Regions from separate parts of the Streptomyces sp. NBC_00236 genome, predicted to be linked through region 2. Evidence: riboswitches for the same ligand, from Rfam matches in the RefSeq annotation. Region 2 holds a riboswitch; the other holds the start of a gene.
The links. Region 2 has a riboswitch for thiamine pyrophosphate ahead of OG446_RS36445 (purine-cytosine permease family protein). Riboswitches for the same ligand answer to the same signal wherever they lie in the genome.

Region 1: linked by a shared signal. The riboswitch ahead of thiO (glycine oxidase ThiO) and the one ahead of OG446_RS36445 (purine-cytosine permease family protein) in region 2 are both predicted to bind thiamine pyrophosphate.

The regions. Positions count from the first base shown of each region.
Region 1 covers NZ_CP108100.1:1,957,517-1,964,809, forward strand. The annotation lists gene metF (methylenetetrahydrofolate reductase [NAD(P)H]) at 1-507, opposite strand, end outside; gene thiE (thiamine phosphate synthase) at 626-1,279, opposite strand; gene OG446_RS08650 (Rv2175c family DNA-binding protein) at 1,380-1,745, opposite strand; gene OG446_RS08655 (NAD(P)/FAD-dependent oxidoreductase) at 1,815-2,990, opposite strand; TPP riboswitch at 3,192-3,304, shown strand; gene thiO (glycine oxidase ThiO) at 3,302-4,480, shown strand; gene thiS (sulfur carrier protein ThiS) at 4,477-4,707, shown strand; gene OG446_RS08670 (thiazole synthase) at 4,710-5,504, shown strand; gene pknB (Stk1 family PASTA domain-containing Ser/Thr kinase) at 5,687-7,293, shown strand, end outside.
Region 2 covers NZ_CP108100.1:8,175,176-8,182,468, reverse strand. The annotation lists gene OG446_RS36470 (LacI family DNA-binding transcriptional regulator) at 1-296, shown strand, start outside; gene OG446_RS36465 (alpha-mannosidase) at 370-3,450, shown strand; gene OG446_RS36460 (alpha/beta fold hydrolase) at 3,547-4,347, shown strand; gene OG446_RS36455 (PP2C family protein-serine/threonine phosphatase) at 4,349-5,596, shown strand; gene OG446_RS36450 (hypothetical protein) at 5,740-6,069, shown strand; TPP riboswitch at 6,081-6,177, shown strand; gene OG446_RS36445 (purine-cytosine permease family protein) at 6,169-7,293, shown strand, end outside.

The sequences.
Region 1 (7,293 bases), 6.2 Mb from region 2:
GGCGGAGCGCGGATGCCGTTCCGGGAATGCCGCGACGCCGACGCAGAAATCGCCGGATTCCTTGATCAGCCGGACGAGGTCCGCCGCGTACCGCACGCCCTGCGGGTGTTCGACCCACGGACCCATCGGGTCGCCCGGCGGGTCGCCGCGCACCGCGAGGATGTTCCGGATCCCGGCGTCCGCGTACTGGCCCACCATGTTGCGCAGCTCGGCGATGGAGTGGTTGACCGCCGTGAGGTGCGCGACCGGGGTGAGCGTGGACTCGGCGGCGATGTCCTGGGTCGCCTTCACCGTCCCGGCCCGGGTCGATCCGCCGGCCCCGTACGTCACGGAGACGAAACTCGGTCCCACCGCCTCGACCCGGCGCAGCGCGTTCCAGAGGTTCCGCTCGCCCTTCTCTGTCTTGGGCGCCCAGAACTCGAACGAGTACGAGGTCTTGCCGGTCGCGAGCATCTCACGCACGGTGCGCGCGTGATCTGTCCTGGTGGAGGGTGTGCCAAGGGCCATACCGGCAGGTTAACCAGGGCGCGGCGGGCTCCCAACCGAACTGGGGCGATTTGGCTTGATTGCCCGATCTTTGTCCACGCTTCGGACACTCCTGTCCCGAAGTTGCCCCTCCGCCCGGTCACACCCCGGCGCGGTCCCGGATCCTTCCCGCCAGCGCGGCGGCGGCGGCAGCCGGATCGGAAGCCTCGGTGACGGCCCGCACGACGACGACCCGTCGGGCTCCGGCGTCCAGCACCTCGTCGAGGTTGCCCGCGTCGATCCCGCCGATGGCGAACCACGGACGGGTGGGGGCGAGCGAGGCGGCGTAACGGACGAGGTCCAGCCCCGGGGCGTACCGGCCGGGCTTGGTCGGGGTGGGCCAGCAGGGGCCGGTGCAGAAGTAGTCGACGCCGGGCTCGGCGACGGCCGCGTCGACTTCGGACTCGGCGTGCGTGGAGCGGCCGATGACCACGTCCTGGCCGATGATCGCGCGGGCGGCCGGGACCGGCAGGTCGCCCTGGCCCAGGTGCAGCACATCGGAGCCGATGGCATGGGCGACGTCGGCCCGGTCGTTGACGGCGAGGAGCTTGCCGTGACGCTTGCAGGCGTCGGCGAAGAGGGCGAGGTGTTCCAGCTCCTCGGCCGCTTCCATGCCCTTGTCGCGCAACTGGATGATGTCCACGCCGCTGGTCAGGACCGCGTCGAGGAACGCGGGAAGGTCACCCTGGCGCCGGCGGGCGTCCGTGCACAGGTAGAGCCGGGCATCGGACAACAGCGCGCGAGGCGTGGACATGGTGCGGTTCCCCCCGGGGAAAGGCGACGTCGGTCGGTTCGGTGGTGCCGCGCGGGGTGCGGGCCGCCAGGGCGGCCCGCACCCCCCGTGCGGCAGCGGGTCAGACGGCGAGCGCCTGGGCGCGGCGCTTCACCTCCGTGCCGCGATTCTCACTGAGCGCCTGCGCGGGCGTGCCCGGCAGGCTCGGGTCGGGGGTGAAGAGCCATTCCAGCATCTCCGCGTCGGAGTAGCCGTCGTCCCTCAGGAGCGTCAGGGTCCCCGAAAGGCCCTTGACCACCTTGTCGCCGTCGATGAAGGCGGCAGGCACCTGGAGCGCCCGGTTCTCACCACGTCGTACGGCGATGAGCTGGCCGTCCTTGACCATCTGGCGTACACGCGTCACCTGGACATCGAACATTTCGGCGATGTCGGGAAGGTGGAGCCAGGCGGGGACGAGAGCATCGATCTTTGCGTCAATCTCGGTCACGGGGACAAGCGTGCCATCCCGGACCGACAGTCGGTACCCGGGCCGACCGTACGGGGGCCGGTCGGGCCGTCAGCGCGTGGCTGATTTCAGGGGCACGGTGGGGTCGGCGACCCGGTCCGGGTTGAGTTCCGTCCCCGATTCGACGAGTTTGCGCCCCTGCGCCAGATCGCGCGGACGGCCGACCGCCAGTACGGCGACGAGCACGCCGTCGCGCAGCCAGCACACCGTCCACGACGGCTCGGCCGGATCGCCGCGCCACACCAGGGTGTCGGCCCCGGTGTGGTGGCCCGCGTACTGAACGAAGCGGCCGAACTGCTCGGACCAGAAGTAGGGCACGGGGTCGTAGACCGGGGGCCGGTCCTCGCCGCCGGGCGCGGTGATGGCGGCGGCGACGGTACGGGGGCCCTGAAGGGCGTTGTCCCAGTGGTGGACGAGCAGGCGCTCGCCGTAGCGGGCCGAGGGGAAGGAGGCGCAGTCCCCGACCGCGTACACGTCGGGGAGCGAGGTGCGCAGGGACGCGTCGGCGGTCACCGACCGGTCCGGGCCGAGCTCGATCCCGGATCCGGCGAGCCAGGCGGTCGCGGGCCGGGCACCGACGCCGACGACGACCGCGTCCGCCGGCAGGGTGCGGCCGTCGGCCAGGAGCACGCGGCCGGGTTCGATGCGGGCGACCCGGGCGCCGGTGAGGAGCGCGGCACCGCTCTCGGCGTACCAGCCGGCCATGGGGGCGGCGACCTCGGCGGGCAGTGCGCCGGCGAGCGGGCGGTCGGCGGCCTCGACGACGGTGACCGCGCAGCCCGCCGCGCGGGCGGCGGTGGCGAACTCGGCGCCGATCCAGCCCGCGCCGACGACCACGACGTCGTGCTGCCGTTCGAGGACCGGCCGCAGCCGGGCGGCGTCGTCCAGGGTGCGCAGGAGGTGGACGCCCGGGACGCCCTCGGAGCCCGGCAGCACCAGGGGTTCGGCGCCGGTGGCGAGGACCAGGACGTCGTAGGGGACGGGCCCGTCCGGGGTGTCCAGTTCGTGGTCGGCCGCGCGCAGCGCCGTCACGTCCAGGCCGAGCCGCAGGGTGATGTCCAGCGCCTCGAAGTCGATGTCGAAGGCCGAGTCCTCGGCCTTGCCGAGGAGGACCGCCTTCGACAGCGGGGGCCGGTCGTACGGCTGGTGGGGTTCGGCTCCGATCAGCGTGACGGGGCCGGTGAAGCCCTGTTCCCGCAGGGCCACGGCGGTCTGCACACCCGCCATGCCCGCTCCGGCGATCACGACGCGACGGCGGTGCCGCGGCCCTGTCTGCTGCTGTCCGGTCTGCTCGTCCACCCGTCCACCTTAAACACCTGACGGATCGTCAGGAAGACGGTTCCCGCGACGCGGCCGCCGGATCGCCTTTCCCGTGCCCGCGTCCGCTCGCTTGTGAGCGGCGCGGGCACGGGGTTTAGGGTGGCCGTGCACATCACTCGCGGGAGCCCGGACGCACCGGGCTGAGAGGGAGGCTGGACGGCCTCCGACCGTACGAACCTGATCCGGGTCATGCCGGCGAAGGGAGGGGCTGGACGCCCATGCGTACGCACCGTGCGAACGGGTCCGACGTCCTCGTCATCGGGGGCGGCATCATCGGCCTGGTCACCGCCTGGCGGGCCGCTCAGCGCGGCCTCACCACCGCGGTCGCCGATCCCGCACCGGGCGGCGGCGCCGCCCAGGTCGCGGCCGGGATGCTGGCCGCCGTCACCGAACTCCACTACGGCGAGGAGATGCTGCTCGGCCTCAACGTCGCCTCCGCCGCACGCTATCCGGCGTTCGCGGCCGAGCTGGAGGCGGCGAGCGGCCAGGACATCGGCTTCCGCGCCTGCGGCACCCTTGCCGTCGCGCTCGACGCCGACGACCGCGCCCATCTGCGCGAACTCCACGCGCTGCAACGCCGCTCGGGACTGGAATCCGAGTGGCTCACCGGCCGTGAGTGCCGCCGTCTGGAACCGATGCTCGCACCCGGCGTACGCGGCGGACTGCGGGTCGACGGCGACCACCAGGTCGACCCGCGACGGCTGGCCGCCGCACTGGTGGCGGCGTGCGAACGGGCCGGGGTCGTCTTCCACCGCCGGCGGGCCGAGCGGCTCTCGGTCACGGGCGGCCGGGCCGTCGGAGCCGTGCTGGCCGACGGTACGCAGCCGGTGGCCGATCAGGTCGTGCTCGCCGCGGGCAGCCTCAGCGGCCGGCTCGCGGGGGTACCCGAGCACGTCCTGCCCCCGGTCCGCCCGGTGAAGGGCCAGGTGCTGCGACTGACCGTGCCCCCCGCGTACGCACCCTTCCTCTCCCGCACCGTGCGCGCCGTGGTCCGGGGCAGCCACGTCTATCTCGTGCCGCGCGAGAACGGCGAACTGGTCATCGGCGCCACCAGCGAGGAGATGGGCTGGGACACCACCGTCACGGCGGGCGGGGTGTACGAGCTGCTGCGCGACGCGCACGAGTTGATGCCGGGCATCACCGAACTGCCGCTCACCGAGACCCTCGCCGGTCTGCGCCCGGCCTCCCCCGACAACGCCCCACTACTGGGCCGCACCGCGCTGCCCGGCCTCCATCTCGCCACCGGCCACCATCGCAACGGGGTGCTGCTCACCCCCGTCACCGGGGACGCGATGGCACAGCTGCTGGCCGAAGGCGATCTGCCCGAGGTCGCACGCTCCTTCTCGCCCAGCCGTTTCTCACCCGCCGCCCCCGTACGTCAGGAGCAGCCCGCATGACCGAGCCCGCACCCCTCCCCGTCCCCATGACCGTCTCCGTGAACGGCGAGGCCGTCACCATCGCGCCCGGCACCACTCTGGACGCCCTGGTCGCGTCGCTGACCTCTGCGCCCTCGGGCGTCGCGGCCGCCCTGAACGAGACCGTCGTACCGCGTGGCCAGTGGCCCGCGGCCACGCTCGCCGACGGCGACCGGGTCGAGGTCCTCACCGCGGTCCAGGGAGGCTGACCATGTCCGACGACCTCTTCACCCTCGGGGACACCGCTTTCGGCTCCCGGCTGATCATGGGAACGGGCGGGGCGCCCAGCCTCGACGTGCTGGAGCGGTCCCTGACCGCCTCCGGTACCGAGCTGACCACCGTCGCGATGCGCCGGCTCGACCCGACCGTGCGGGGCTCCGTGCTCTCCGTACTGGAGCGGCTCTCCATCCGCGTGCTGCCGAACACCGCGGGCTGCTTCACCGCGGGCGAGGCCGTGCTCACCGCCCGGCTCGCCCGCGAGGCGCTCGGCACCGACTGGGTCAAGCTGGAGGTGGTGGCGGACGAGCGCACCCTGCTGCCGGACCCCGTCGAGCTGCTGGACGCCGCGGAGACGCTGGTGGACGACGGTTTCACCGTGCTGCCGTACACGAACGACGACCCGGTGCTGGCCCGGAAGCTGGAGGACGTGGGGTGCGCGGCGGTCATGCCGCTCGGCTCCCCCATCGGCTCCGGCCTGGGTATCCGCAATCCGCACAACTTCCAGCTGATCGTCGAGCAGGCGCGGGTGCCGGTGATCCTGGACGCGGGCGCCGGGACGGCGTCCGACGCGGCACTGGCCATGGAGCTGGGGTGCGCGGCCGTGATGCTGGCGTCGGCGGTGACCCGGGCCCAGGAGCCCGAGCTGATGGCGGGCGCGATGCGCCATGCGGTGGAGGGCGGGCGGCTCGCGTACCGCGCGGGGCGGATTCCTCGCCGCCACTTCGCCGAGGCCTCGTCGCCGGTGACGGGGCGGGCCGTGCTGGATCCGGAGCGGCCGGCGTTCTGATTCCGGGGCCCGGGCGGTCCGTGTGGTGGATCTCATGTCCCTGTCACGACCCGTCCCGATCCCGGGCCACGCCCGCTCCCCGGCCGCGGATCGCGTGTCCCTGTCACGGCTCGGCTGCAGTTGGGCCCCGGGATCGCTCCGGCCAGTCGGCCGTGTCGGCGGCGGCTCGTAGACTCGGCTGCGTGGATACGACCCTCCAGGACCCTCTCGTCGGGCAGCTGCTCGACGGCCGCTACCGCGTCGATGCCCGCATCGCCGTGGGCGGCATGGCCACGGTCTACCGGGCCATGGACACCCGGCTCGACCGGGTGCTCGCCCTCAAGGTGATGCATCCGGCCCTCGCGGCCGACGCCTCGTTCGTCGAGCGCTTCATCCGTGAGGCCAAGTCGGTGGCCCGGCTCGCGCACCCCAATGTGGTCGCGGTCTTCGACCAGGGCGCCCAGGGGCAGTACGTCTACCTCGCGATGGAGTACGTGGCGGGGTGCACGCTGCGCGACGTACTGCGCGAGCGGGGCGCCCTCCAGCCGCGGGCCGCGCTCGACATCCTGGAGCCGGTGCTCGCCGCTCTGGGCGCCGCGCACCGGGCAGGCTTCGTCCACCGGGACATGAAGCCGGAGAACGTGCTGATAGGCGACGACGGCCGGGTCAAGGTCGCCGACTTCGGCCTGGTCCGGGCCGTGGGCTCGGTCACGAACACCACCGGGTCCATCCTGGGGACGGTCTCGTATCTCGCCCCCGAACAGATCGAGCACGGCACCGCGGACACCCGCGCCGACGTGTACGCGTGCGGTGTCGTGCTGTACGAGATGCTGACGGGCACCAAGCCGCATGCCGGGGACTCCCCCGCCCAGGTCATCTACCAGCACCTCAACGAGGACGTCCCGGCCCCCTCGGCCGTCGTCCCGGGGCTCGCGGCCGAGCTCGACGGGCTGGTCGCGAGCGCCACCGCCCGCGACCCCGAGGTCCGCCCGTTCGACGCGGTGGCGCTGCTCGCCGAGTCCCGCCGGGCCCGGTCCGGCCTCACCGACGCGCAACTGGACGCCGTGCCGCCCCAGGCGCTGGCCGAGATGCGGGACGGCGCGGAGGACCGCACGAGCGTGATCCCGCGGGTGCTGCCGCCGGGCCAGGGCACCGCCCACCACACGAGCCGGCTGGAGATGCCGCCGCAGCCACCCGCGCAAACGCCCTCGCGCCGCGCGGGTACGGGCCGCCCGAGGCCGCCGCGCGGTGTCATCGCGGCGGTCATCGCCGTGCTGCTGGTGCTGGGCGTCGGCGGCGGTGTCTGGTACATCAACTCCGGGCAGTTCACCCGGGTCCCCTCGCTGCTGGGCCAGAGCCAGAAGGCGGCCGAGAAGCGGCTCGCGGACAGCGGCCTGGAGCTGAAGGGCGTACGGCGGGCCTACAGCGACACCGTCGACCGCGGCAAGGTGATCAGCAGCGACCCGAAGTCGGGCGCCCGGATCCGGGGCAACGACTCCGTGTCGCTGGTCGTCTCACGCGGTCCCGAGATCGTCACGGTGCCCGACGTCCACGGCGTCGCCCTCGCCGAGGCCAGACGGCAGCTGGAGAAGCGGGGCCTGACGCCCGGCATGATCACCAAGGAGTTCGACGACGACGTGGCCGCGGGCGAGGTGGTGCGTACGGATCCCGAGGCGGGCGCCGAGCGCCACCCGGACTCGGCGGTCGCGATCGTGGTCTCCAAGGGCAGCCCGGTCGACGTCCCCGATGTCACCGGTCTCTCCGTCGAGGACGCCACCGCCGCGCTGGACGACGAGGGGCTGAAGGCGAA
Region 2 (7,293 bases):
TCCTCGACGCACCCGACGCGCCGACGGCTCTCTTCTGTACCAACAACCGCCTGACGCAGGGAGCCATCCGCGCCGTGCGGGCACTCGACAGACCGGTCGCCCTGGCCGGCTTCGACGACTTCGACCTCGCCGACGTCCTCGGCCTGCCGCTGACCATCGTGTCGTACGACGCCGACGAGATCGGCCGGCGGGCGGGCCAGATGCTCATCGACCGGATCAACGGCTCGTCCACCGGGCCGATCCCGGCCCGCAGAACCGTCGTCCCCACCCACGTCATCCGCTACGGGACGCGCTGACCCAGCCCCCTGCCGCCCCTTGCACGGCACCGGCTTGCCCTTTTTCGCCTCCCGTCACCCTCACGGAGTCCCCATGCACCACGACCGAACGGTCACCGAACGCCGGCTCGCCCGCGTACTGGACCAGCGTCTGCGCCCCGCGGTGTACCGCGAGAGCCTGCCGCTGGACGTCGCGATCTGGAACGTCAGCGGTGAGCCCGTGCCCGTGCCCGAAGGAATCGCAGCACCGTACGCACCGGTCCGCACCGGTGCGGCGTGGGGCCCCGCCTGGTCCACCAGCTGGTTCCGGATCAGTGGCACGGTCCCGGCGGCCTGGGCCGGAGAGCGGGTCGAGGCAGTGCTCGACCTCGGCTTCGGCAGCACCCAGCCCGGCTTCTCCGCGGAGGGCCTCGTGTACCGCGCCGACGGAACACCGGTCAAGGCTCTCAATCCCCGCAATGCGTGGCTCCCGATCGCCGAACGTGCCTCTGGGGGCGAGGAGTTCGTCTACTACGTCGAGGCTGCCGCCAATCCGGTCATCTTCGACTCGGGTGCCGGGGGCGACCCCTTCGTGCCGACCCGGGCCGGCGGTGTCGCCCCCTGGCTGCACGGCGACAGGGCACCGGACGAGCCGCTCTACCGGCTGAACCGGATGGACCTCGCCGTCTTCGACTCCGTCGTATGGGAACTCGTACAGGACCTGGACGTGCTCGGCGGTCTGATGCACCAACTGCCCGAGGATTCCACCCGGCGCCGGCAACTGGCGCACGCCCTGGACCGGGCCCTGGACGTCATCGACCTCCAGGAGATCAGCGGCAGCGCCGCGCACGCTCGCGAGATCCTCGCCCCCGCGCTGGCCTCCCCCGCACACGCGGGCGCCCACCGCGTCTCCGCCGTGGGTCATGCGCACATCGACACCGCCTGGCTCTGGCCCGTACGCGAGACGGTCCGCAAGGCGGCCCGGACCGTCTCGAACGTCACCGCGCTGATGGACGACCACCCAGAATTCCGCTTCGTCATGTCGCAGGCGCAGCAGCTGGCCTGGCTCAAGGAGCAGCGGCCCGAGGTGTTCGCCCGGGTGGTCGAGAAGGTGCGCACCGGGCAGTTCCTGCCCACCGGCAGCCTCTGGGTGGAGCCCGACACCAATCTCTCCGGCGGGGAGTCGCTGGTGCGGCAGTTCGTGCACGGGAAGCGGTTCTACCTGGAGGAGTTCGGGGTCGAGACGAAGGACATGTGGCTCCCCGACACGTTCGGGTACAACGCGGCTCTGCCCCAGCTCATGAAGCTGGCCGGCATCGAGTGGTTCCTCACCCAGAAGATCTCCTGGAACACCACCAACGCCTTCCCCCACCACACCTTCTGGTGGGAGGGCATCGACGGGTCCCGCATCTTCAGCCACTTCCCTCCCGTCGACTCCTACAACGGCGACCTCTCCGGCGCCGACATCGGACACACCGAGCGCAACTTCCGGGACAAGGGTGCGGCCAACCGTTCCCTCGTCCCCTTCGGCTACGGCGACGGCGGCGGCGGTCCCACCCGCGAGATGCTGGCACGGGCGCGAAGGCTGGAAGACCTCGAAGGCTCGGCCCGGCTGGAGATGGAGGGCCCGGCGGAGTTCTTCACCAAGGCGCGGGAGGAGTACGCGGACGCCCCCGTCTGGGTCGGGGAGCTCTACCTGGAGCTGCACCGCGGCACGCTCACCAGCCAGCTCGCCACCAAACAGGGCAACCGGCGCAGCGAGCACCTGCTCCGGGAGGCCGAGCTGTGGGCCTCGACCGCGGCCCTGCGCACGGGCCGGCCGTACCCGTACGAACTGCTCGACCGGGTGTGGAAGACGGTGCTGCTGCACCAGTTCCACGACATCCTGCCCGGTACGTCGATCGCCTGGGTGCACCGGGAGGCCGAGGAGACGTATGCGGAGGTGGCCCGCGAGCTCGGCGCGGTCATCGACACCGCCCAGCGCAGCCTCGCAGCGAGCGGGAGCGGGGCGGGCGGTGAGACCGTGTTCAACGCGGCGCCGCATGCCCGGGACGGCGTTCCCCCGCTCGGCGGCTCGCCCCGTGCACAGGCTGCCGGCCCCGTCGCCGCCCGGCCCACCGAGGACGGCGGGTTCGTCCTGGACAACGGCCTCGTACGCGTCACGGTGGACGCCCGGGGCCTGGTGACCTCCGCCCTCGACCTGACGGCCGGACGCGAGGCTCTCGCGCCGGGCACGGTCGGCAACCTCCTCCAGCTGCACCAGGACTTCCCGAACCAGTGGGACGCCTGGGACGTCGATTCGTTCTACCGCAACACCGTGCGCGACCTGACCGGGGCGGATCAGGTCAGCGCCGTCCCCGGCGGCGTCCGGGTGGTGCGGAGCTTCAACGCCTCCCGCATCACCCAGGTGCTGCGCCTCGACGAGGGAAGCCGCCGTCTCGACATCGAGACGGACGTCGACTGGCAGGAGTGCGAGAAGATCCTCAAGGCCGCCTTCCCCCTCGATGTACGGGCGGCGGAATCGAGCGCCGAGATCCCCTTCGGTCATGTCCGGCGCCCCACGCACACCAACACCTCGTGGGACAGCGCCCGGTTCGAGATCTGTGCCCACCGCTACCTGCACCTCGCGGAGCCCGGCTGGGGCGCGGCCCTGGTCAACGACTCCAGCTACGGCCACGACGTGACGCGGGACGTTCGTCCCGATGGCGGAACCACCACGACGGCACGGATCTCGCTCCTGCGGGCCCCGCTCTTCCCGGACCCCGACTGTGACCGGGGTGAGCACCGGCTGCGATACGCGCTGGTCCTCGGCGCGGACATCCATGACGCGATCCGCGAGGGATACCACTTCAATCTGCCCGAGCGCGCCGTCCCCGGTGGTGCGGCTGTCGAACCGCTGGTACGGGCCGACGAGGACAGCGTCGTCATCGAGGCGGTCAAGCTCGCGGACGACCGTTCGGGCGACGTGGTCGTCCGCCTCTACGAGTCCGGGGGCGCACGCGTGCGGACCGTCCTCAGGGCCGGGTTCCCGCTGGCCTCGGCACGGATCACGGACCTGTTGGAACGGGATCTGGAGGATGCGGCGGCACCGGCCGTCCGTGGGCCCGAGGTGACGCTGTCCCTTCGCCCGTTCCAGATCCTGACCCTGCGCCTGGTCCCCGCCGCAGACGGGGCCCCACCTGCCGACACGGCCTGAAGGCCACAGCCGCTGGGGCGGTTCCCCGATGCGCCGGTGAGCCGCCCCTCTCCTGCTGCGCAGGCCGTCGCGTGCGGGGAGTGCCAGGATGTTCGTATGGATGTCCGGGCGAGGAACCGTGTATCGGTGACGGGCCGGGAAGGCGGCCCGGTGGTCATGCTGGCTCATGGTTTCGGATGTGATCAGAGCCTGTGGCGTCTCGTAGCGCCCGCCCTGGCGGAGCGCTTCCGGGTGGTCCTCTTCGATCACGTGGGGGCGGGGCGCTCCGATCTGTCCGCCTGGAGCCCGGAGCGGTACTCCACTCTGGATGGTTATGCGCAGGATGTCTGCGAAATATGCCGGGAGCTCGACCTCGGGCCCGTGGCCTTCGTCGGGCATTCGGTCAGTTCCATGATCGGTGTCCTTGCCGCCGTGCAGGAGCCCCGTCTCTTCGGCAAGCTGATCCTCCTCACCCCGTCGCCCTCGTACATCGACGACGGTGACTACCACGGCGGATTCAGCGAGCAGGACATCGACGAACTGCTCGACTCGCTGGAGAGCAACTACCTCGGCTGGTCCGCGACCATGGCACCGGTGATCATGGGCAATCCGGATCGCCCCGAGCTGGGTGAGGAGCTCACCAACAGTTTCTGCCGTACGGACCCGGACATCGCCCGGGTATTCGCGCGAGCCACCTTCCTCTCCGACAACCGCGCGGATCTCTCCGAGGTGACGGTGCCGACGCTCATCGTCGAGAGCGCGCGGGACACCATCGCCCCCCGTGAGGTGGGTGCCTTCGTCCACGCGCAGATCCCCGGCAGCCACCTGGTCACTCTGGACTCAACGGGCCACTGCCCCCAGCTGAGCGCCCCCGAGGAGACGACCCGGGAGATCGCCGCCTTTGTGCAGGGGGCGTGACGTGCACCCGGGCGGCGAGGAGGCCAACGGCTCGTGGGCGGCAGGGGATCGCGAACAGGAACAGCTTTCGTTCGCCGCTCTGTTGGAGGACAGCGCGGAGGACCTGTACGAGAACGCGCCCTGCGGCTACCTCTCCACACTGATGGACGGGCGGATCGCCAAGATCAACGGGACCTTGCTGAAATGGCTCGGCTACCGCCGGGAGGAACTGGTGGGCCGCAGGAAATTCCCCGACCTGTTGACCATCGGCGGCAGGCTCTACCACGAGACGCATTTCTCGCCGCTGCTGCGCATGCAGGGGGAGATCAACGGCATCGCGCTGGAGCTCAAGGCCGCCGACGGCAGCCGGCTTCCCGTTCTGGTCACCTCCAAGGTCAAGCAGGACCGCGACGGTGAACCGCTGCTGATCCGCACCACTCTCCTGGATGCCCAGGACCGGCGTGCGTACGAGCGTGAGCTCCTGCGTGCCCGGCAGGAGGCCGAGCGCGACCGCGAACGCCTGCAGCGCCTCGCCGCGACTCTGCAGCGCACCCTGATCCCGCCGGCGCTCGAACCGGTTCCGGGCCTGGACGTTGCCGAGCACTACCATGTCGCGTCCTCCGACGAGGTGGGCGGGGACTTCTACGATCTGTTCCCGCTGGCCGAGGGCCGGTGGGGATTCTTCATGGGGGACGTACGCGGCAAGGGCGCCGACGCGGCCGTGGTGACGTCGTTGGCGCGGTACACCCTGCGAGCCGCCGCGGTCTCCGATCCGGAACCGGCTGCGGTCCTGGCCAACCTCAACACCGCACTCAACCTCCAGGCGCAGGAGGACGAGCCCCGGTTCTGCACGGTGATCTTCGGCCTGCTGACCTCCGGGGGCAACGGCACGGGATTCCACATCGTCCTCGCCGGCGGCGGGCACCCCCCTGCCGTGGTTATGCGTGCCGACGGCACTGCCGACTACCGTCCCACGCCGGGCGGCCAGTTGGCAGGAGTGGTCCAGGACGCCCAGTTCACCACGGTCACCGTGGATCTGCGTCCCGGCGACACTCTGCTCCTCTACACCGACGGTCTCACCGAAGCACGGACCCCGAACGCGGGCGAACGCTATGGAGAGGAAGCCCTCCTCGACTTCACCCGGGCCCTCGCCCCCGCCTCGGCCACCGGCACCGTCAAGGCTCTGACCCGCCTCCTGGACTCGTTCGGCGAAGGACTCGATGACGACACCGCACTCCTGGCGATGAGCGTCCCCCCGGCCGGACGATGAGCGGAACCGGGGCCGCGAAAGCTGGTGGGAAGAGCTGTCTTGATCGAGCGCCCGGACGGCGAGCGTTGTCTGCTCGCCCCTCCCGCCGATTCGCCGAATTCGTAGCGGCCACCTACACATTCGAGCGTGTGGAGGTGGTGCCGGTGGAGGTCAGGCGTGACGGGCCCCGTGGGCACGTCAAGGCAGGCCCGCTCGTCCTGGACGTCGTCACCGGTTCCCGGACGGTCCTGGGCCGGCTGCTGTGCGCGGTGCCCGCGTCCCCGGCCCGCAGCCGCATCCGGGCCGCCGTCTGCGACGTACCGGCCCGCATGCTGCCGGGTGTCCGCACGCGGGGAAGCGCGGGCCGGGACCGTCGCGAGTGGTACGGGGCCCGGGACCCGCACCGTGTTCGTGCGGCGAACGCGATGCTGAGCGGGCGGAATCTCGTCCGAGCGGTCGGAGCCCTGTCGTCCGGGCCCGAACGCGTGGGTTAGCCTTGCCGACGCAATCCGACACGGGGTGCCCCGACCAGCGGGGCTGAGATCACACCCGTCGAACCTGAACCAGTTAGCACTGGCGGAGGGATGTCATCGATGTCATTTCCACATGCTCCGAGCGGCCCGGCGGCCACCGGCCGCAAACCCCTCGCCGACGGGCTGACGCCCTCCCCCGCCACCGGTGATCTGCGCATCGAGACGCGCGGGATCGCCCCCGTCCCGGAGTCTCACCGCTACGGTGCTCCCGGGCGGCTGTTCACCGTGTGGTTCGCCCCGAACCTCACGATGACGGGCGTCTTCACCGGCACGATCGGCATCGTGCTCGGGCTTGACTTCACCACCGCGCTGGTGGCTGTCGTGCTCGGCACCCTCGTGGGCGCCGCGCCCACCGCGTACCTCGGGACCTGGGGCAGTCTCACTGGTACCGGTCAACTGCCGCTGGCCCGGCTCGCTTTCGGCCGGGCGGTTGCCGTTCCGGGCGTACTGCAGTGGCTGTCGTCAGTCGCGTGGGACGCGCTGATCGGCCTCTTCGGCGGGGATGCGCTGGCCCGACTGTGCGGATGGCCGTTCTGGCTGGGTGTACTCGTGATGATGGTGGGGCAGGGCCTGCTCGGTGTCTTCGGCTACGAGGCGATACACCGACTGCAGAAGGTCATGACCTTCGTGCTGGCCGCCGCCTTCGTCGCGCTGGCCGTGAAGCTCCTCGACGGCGCCCACCCCACCACCAGCGGGTCGGTGCACGGCGCCGACCGCGCCGGCGCCTTCGTGCTCACCAGCACCATCGCACTCAGCCTCGCACTGTCCTGGGCCCCGTACGCCAGCGACTTCAGCAGGTACCTGCCACGGTCCGCCTCGCGCCCCCGCATGTTCTGGTACACGCTTCTCGGCATCTCGGTCTCCTTCGTAGCCGTGCAGGCGCTCGGCCTGTGGGGGGCGTCCGCCTTCACCGACCAGACCGCGAAGGGCGTCGACGAACTGCTGGGAGGCGGGGCGCTCGGCGGGTTCGGACTGCTGGCCGTCGCGCTGGCGGCGCTGTGCAGCAACGCGATGAACGACTACAGCGGCTCCCTGGCCCTTCAGACCGTCGGGGTGCCCGTCCCACGGCCGCTGGCGGCGGCGCTCTCTGCCGTACTCGGCTTCCCGCTGGTGCTGTGGATGCACGCCGCGGACACCACGGCCCGTTTCCAGAACGTGTTGCTGTTCGTCGGTTACTGGATCCCC